Regions from separate parts of the Frateuria sp. GZRR35 genome, predicted to be linked through region 1. Evidence: predicted binding sites of a transcription regulator. Region 1 holds the regulator's gene; the other holds the start of a gene.
What was found. Region 1 encodes FliA, which starts transcription of late flagellar genes. Its sites were predicted from a motif close to TAAAGTTTNNCNNNCNNNGGCCGATAA; they were not measured.
Positions count from the first base shown of each region.

Region 2: a site for FliA is predicted at 1,438-1,464, ahead of motA (flagellar motor stator protein MotA). Genes of this name have one in related genera too.

Region 1 covers NZ_JBHZGL010000011.1:13,967-17,129, forward strand. Annotated here, with positions in the region: gene ACFWZ3_RS12900 (protein phosphatase CheZ) at 1-313, opposite strand, end outside; gene ACFWZ3_RS12905 (chemotaxis response regulator CheY) at 310-717, opposite strand; gene ACFWZ3_RS12910 (RNA polymerase sigma factor FliA) at 763-1,566, opposite strand; gene ACFWZ3_RS12915 (MinD/ParA family protein) at 1,568-2,512, opposite strand; gene flhF (flagellar biosynthesis protein FlhF) at 2,509-3,163, opposite strand, start outside.
Region 2 covers NZ_JBHZGL010000004.1:130,486-133,648, forward strand. Annotated here, with positions in the region: gene motB (flagellar motor protein MotB) at 1-531, opposite strand, end outside; gene motA (flagellar motor stator protein MotA) at 528-1,397, opposite strand; gene secF (protein translocase subunit SecF) at 1,640-2,614, opposite strand; gene secD (protein translocase subunit SecD) at 2,628-3,163, opposite strand, start outside.

The DNA of each region.
Region 1 (3,163 bases):
GGCTCATCCGTTCGGCGAAATCGATGCTGCGATGGGCCGCCTGCGCGCTCATCTCCAGCACGTCGTTCAGATGCTTGCGCACGTCGGCCACGCGGCCGGGCACGCCTTCCTGCGCCAGGTCGTTGCCGAGCCGGCTGACCGCGCCGTGCAGGTCGCGCGCGAGCAGGCCCAGCGCACGGAACAGGTGCTGTTCGCGCTGGCGCACCAGCGCGTCGAGCGCCTGCTCGAACGCAGCGCCATCGGCGCTGTTGAGCAGATCGTGCAGCTCGGCCGGCAGCGCGGTTTCGTCGAAGGTGGACAGGACGGCGCTCATGCGCTGGCTCCCGCGGCGGCAAGGCGCTCGAAGATCTTGGTGAGCTTCTCCTTCAGCGTGACCGCGTTGAACGGCTTGACGATGTAGCCGTTCACGCCCGCCTGGGCGGCGGCGATGATCTGGTCGCGGTTGTTCTCGGCGGTGACCATCAGCACCGGCAGGCCCTTGAGCGAGGGCTCAGCGCGGATCGCGCGCAACAGGTCGATGCCGGTCATGTTGGGCATGTTCCAGTCGGTCACGACCATGTCGAAGGGCTGGGTCTTCAGCATGGTCATCGCGTTGTTGCCGTCGTCGGCTTCCTGGATCAGCGTGTTGGTGAAGCCCAGCTCCACCAGCAGGTTCCTGACGATGCGCCGCATGGTGGAGAAATCGTCCACCACGAGGATTTTCATGTTCTTGTCCATTGGTTCCTCTTGGTAGGGAATGGGGAATGGTTGATCGTCAATGGTTCAGCGCGGGGCGGAGCGATCGGCCTGGGCACGCCGGCTTTTGCCTTTGCGATTGCCCATGTCCGATTCCTCGCTCCCGTCCCGCCAATCGCCCAGGCGCGCGCGCAGCCGCACGATCGCCTGGCCATGGATCTGGCACACGCGCGACTCGGTCACGCCGAGCACGGCGCCGATTTCCTTCAGGTTCAATTCCTGCTCGTAATAGAGCGACATGACCAGCTGCTCGCGCTCGGGCAGGCCGGAGATGCCGTCGATCAGCGCCTGGCGCAGACCTTCCTGCTCGATGCTCTCGGCCGGCCCCAGGTTGCCCTGGTCGACCACGTCGAAGGCGGGCGCGCCGTCGCCGTCATCCGGCGCGGTCAGGCTGAGCAGGCGCGCGCTGGCGGCATCGGCGAGGATCGCGTGGTACTCCTCCGCGCTCACGCCAAGCCGCTTGATCACCTCGGCGTCCTCGGCGTCGGCGCCGGTCTCGATCTCGATCTGGCGCACCACCTCGGCCACTTCGCGCACCTTGCGGTGCACCGAACGCGGGGTCCAGTCGGTCTTGCGCAGCTCGTCGAGCATGGCGCCGCGGATACGGATGCCGGCGTAGGTCTCGAAGCTGGCGGCGCGGTCGGTGGCGTAGTGCCGCGCGGCTTCCAGCAGCCCGATCATGCCGGACTGGATCAGGTCGCCCACGTCCACGCTGGGCGGCAGCCGGCCCATCAGGTGATAGGCAATACGACGCACCAGTGGCGCGTGCTGGCGCACCAACTCATCCGCACTCTGTTTTTGCAGCTGGAGATATTCCGATGCCACGCTCATGTCACCACCCCGACGCCGTCACGGCCTGGCCACCGAAAAAAGCGATGCGGTCCAGGCCCGCGCGCGCGGGTTCCTCCCAGTTATCGACCGCACCTGCCAATTGCTTGAATGCCTGCGACGAACGCGCTGCCGGCCACATGTCCACCACCGCGCTCTGGCGCCGGATGGCCTGCTTGAGCCGCTCGTCCTGCGGCACGAAACCCATGAAGTCCAGCACCACGTCCAGGAAGCGGTCGCTGACCTTGGCCAGCTTCTGGTGCAACGCGCGGGCCTCGCCCAGGTTGCGCACCAGGTTGGCGACGAAGCGGAACCGACGCACGCCGAAGTCGCGGGAGAGGACCTTGATCAGCGCGTAGGCGTCGGTGAGCGAAGCGGGCTCGTCGCACACCACCAGCACTACGTCGTCGGTCGCGGCGGCGAACATCGCCACGTTGTCCGACAGGCCGGCGGCGGTATCGACCAGCAGGTAGTCCGGTGGTTTGGGCAGCTCGTCAAACGCGCGGATCACCGCGGCATGTTCGCCGTTGCCCAGTTGCGCCAGCCGCCGCGCACCGGAGCCGCCGGGGATCACCTTGAGCCCGTGCGGGGCTTCCAGCACCAGCTCCTCCAGCGTGGCCGTGCCATCCAGGAGGTGGCCCAGGTGGCGCGAGGGCGCCAGGCCGAGCAGCACGTCGACGTTGGCCAGGCCCATGTCGGCATCCAGCAGCATCACCTCGTGCCCGGCCATCGCCAGGCTCATGCCGAGGTTGACCGCCACGGTGGTCTTGCCGACGCCGCCCTTGCCGCCGGCCACCGCGATCGCGCGGCAGCGGCGGCGCGGCGCGCCTGCATTGACCGCCTGGTGCGGCCGGTGCGGTGCAGGCGGCGCGCTGTCGCGCTCGCCCGTGATCGCGTTGAACATGTCTTTCAAGCCCCACGCCTGATTCATTGCAAGGATTCCGCTCATGCCTGCGCCACCATCGTCCCGAAGCGTTCGGCCAGCATCGCCTCGTCGGCGGCCGGCGTATTGCCCTTGAGCGCCTGCGCGGCGCGACATACCAGCAGGCGTGCGTCGGCGGCGGCGATGTCCTCGGGCACGCGCTGGCCGTCGGTGGTGTAGTCCAGCGCCAGCCGGTGGCGGATCAGCACCGACAGTGCGCCGCCGAGGCTGGGCGCCTCGTCGAGTTTGGTCAGGATCGCCGCGTGCGGCTTGACCGGCAGGTAGGCACGCACGGCGTCGTCCAGCGACTGCGCCTGCGCGTTGGCGGCCAGCACCAGGCAGGCGCGCAGTTCGCCGGCCTCGCGCAGCGCGTCCAGTTGTTCGGCCAGCCGCGGGTCGTTGCCGGCAAGGCCCGCGGTGTCGACCAGCACGGTGTGGCAGCCCTTCAGCAGCTGCAGCACCTGGCGCAGGCTGTCGGCGTCGTACGCCGGGTACACGCGCACGCCGAGCAGGCGGCCGTAGTGTTCCAGCTGCGCGGCGGCGCCGATGCGGTAATGGTCGGTACTGACCAGCGCGACCTGCGAGGCGCCGTGGCGCACCACCGCCCGCGCCGCGAGCTTCGCCAGCGTGGTGGTCTTGCCCACGCCGGTCGGGCCGACTAGCGCGGTGACGCCGGCT
Region 2 (3,163 bases), on a different contig from region 1:
GAACATCGGCCGGTTGAGCTTGTCGACGATCTGGATGCGCAGGCCTTCGGACGTAATGTCCAGCAGCAACTGGTCCTTGAACGGCGCCAACGCCTGGCTGTTCTGGATCGCCGCGTGCAGTTGCTGCATCAGCTCCTGCAGGCGCGCCCTCTCCTGCTCGCGCGCGCGCTTTTCGATGGCTTCCTTGGATACCGGCGCGGACGGGCCGTTGTGGCGGTCCTTGCCGGGCCCGTGCGAGAGGTCCATCGCCCCACCCAGCTGGACGGCTGCGTCGCTGGCGCCACCCGGGCCCATGCGACCCGGCGGCGCCACCGTGGCGTTGCCCGGGGTCATGCTGGGGTTCTTGAAATATTCGGAAATGGCGGCCTTCTGCTCGCGCGTACCGGCGCCCAGGATCCACATCACCAGGAAGAACGCCATCATCGCCGTGACGAAGTCGGCGTAGGCTACCTTCCAGGCGCCGCCATGGTGGCCGTGCGCCTGCTTCTTCACCCGCTTGATGATGATCGGCGGGCCGCCTCCCTCGCTCATGCGCCGGCCCCGGCGCGAGCACCCTTGAGGTGGTCCTCCAGATCCTGGAAGTTCGGTCGCGCATGCGCCGAGAGCACCTTGCGCGCGAACTCTACCGACACCTTCGGGTTGTAGCCGCGCAGGTTGGCCAGCAGTGCCACCTTCACGCACTCGAAGGCCTTGCCGTCTTCCCGCACGCGGCTTTCCATCGCGGCCGCGACCGGCCCGATGAAGCCGTAGCAGAGCAGGATGCCCAGGAAGGTGCCCACCAGCGCGCCGGCGATGTGTTCGCCGATGCGCGAGGTATCGCCGCCGAGGTTGGACATGGTCGTGACAATGCCGAGCACCGCCGCGACGATGCCGAAGCCCGGCAGCGCGTCGGCCATCTTGGCCACTGCCTGCGCCGGCGCTTCGGCCTCGTGGTGGTGGTTCTCGACCTCGGCGTCCAGCAGCGCCTCCAGCTCGTGCGGCTCCATGCTGCCGCCGACGATCAGGCGCAGGCAGTCGGTAATGAATTCGACCAGGTGGTGCTCGCGCAGCAGCCGCGGATAAGCGGAGAACACCGCGCTCGATTGCGGATCCTCGATGTGCGATTCCATCCCCAGCACGCCTTCCTTGCGCATGACCCCGAAGATGTCGTACAGCAGCGCCAGCAGGTCCACGTAGTCCTGTTTCTTGTAGTTCGGCCCCTTCACCAGCGCTGCCGTCTCGCTCAGCGCCGCCTTGACCACCTTGCTGGAATTGGCCGTGAGAAAGGCGCCGATCGCGCCCCCGAAGATGATCAGCAGTTCGTAGGGCTGCCACAGCGCCATCAGCTGCCCGTGCGACATCACGTAGCCGCCGAGCACGCAGCCGATGACGACCAACGTTCCTACCAGAACCAGCATTTCCTACTCCGGGCGCGCGACGCCTTGCGATCACTCCGGGTTATCGGTCGGCCAAGGGAAAAATTGAACGGCCGCAGGTGCGAAAGGGATCACTGTTGCCGCATGTTCCGGAACGCCTCTGCGGCCCGGCTCTCTCGAGGTGGGGTTCGCCGCAAGGATGCCCGCACGTGCACGGACCCAACGGCGCTACAGCCCACAAAAAAGCCCGGCACAAGGCCGGGCTTTTGCAGGGTGCAGGCGTCTCAGGGCCGCCGTGCAAGCTCCGGGTTGTCCTTGGTCTGCGGCATCAGGTCCTTCTTGGACACGCCCAGCCACAGCAGGATCGGGCTGGCCACGAAAATCGAGGACAGCGTGCCCACCACGATGCCGATCAGCATGGTGATCGCGAAGCCGTGCACCTGCGGACCGCCAAAGAAGTACAGCGCCGCCATCGTGATGCCGGTAAACAGCGAAGTGATGATGGTTCGCGACAGCGTGGTGTTGATCGACCGGTTGAGGATTTCCTCCGGATCGGCCTTGCGGGCCAGGCGGAACAGCTCGCGGATTCGGTCGAATACCACCACCTTGTCGTTGATCGAGTAACCGATCACCGCCAGCACCGACGCCAGCACGGTCAGGTCGAACTCGCGCTGCACCAGCGAGATCACGCCCAGCGTCACCAGCGTGTCGTGCACTTCGGTCAGCAGCGCGGCGATCGCGAAGCGGCGCTCGAAGCGGATCCACAGGTACACGCCGATGCCGATGATCACGAAGATCGCGGCGATCGAGCCGTCGCTCTTGAGCTCGTCGCCCACCTGCGGGCTGACGAAGCTGTGGCTAGCTTCCACCGCGTCCGGACGCTCCTTCTTGAGTGCCGCCATGACGGCGGCAGCCACCTTGTCGGCACGCGCCGAGGCGCCTTCGCCCGGAGCGGCCGCGCCATCCTTGCCGTCGGCCTTTGGCTGCAGGCGGATCAGCACCTGGCGCGAACCGCCCAGGCTCTGCACCACCGGGTTCTCGATGCCGGCCTCATCCAGCGCCTGGCGGACGTCGCCGATGTCGATCGTGCGGTCGTACTTGACCTCGACCGAGATACCGCCGGTGAAATCCAGGCCGTAGTTGAGGCCGCGGGTGAGCAGCAGGCCCACCGAGGCAATCATCAGCAACGCCGCGATGACGATGCTGATCTTGCGCCAGTGCAGGAACGGTACATTACTGTTGTGGTTGAAGATTTCCATTGCCGTCCCGCCCTTACACCGAAAGGGTCTTGAGCTTGCGGTTGCCGTGGATCAGCGCGGTGATCGCGTGGGTCACGGTGACCGAGGTGAACATCGAGGTCAGGATGCCGATCAGCAGCGTCACGCCGAAGCCCTTGATCGGACCCGAGCCCATGGTGGTGAGCGCCAGCGCGGCGATCAGGTGGGTGACGTTGGCGTCCAGGATGGTCGACCAGGCCTTGTCGTAGCCGGCGCGAATGGCCGCGTGCGGGCTGGAGCCGTTGCGCAGTTCCTCGCGCACGCGCTCGCAGATCAGCACGTTGGCGTCGATCGCCATACCCAGCGTCAGCACGATGCCCGCGATGCCCGGCATGGTCAGGGTCACGCCGATCATCGACATCACCGCGACCAGGATCACCAGGTTGAAGAACAGCGCGATGTCGGCGACCAGGCCGAACAGGTGGTAGTAGATCGCCGCAGCCAGCAACACCAATCCCAGACCCAGCAGCACCGCGCGCAGGCCCTTCTCGATGTTGTCCTGGCCCATGCTCGGGCCGATCACCGACTGCG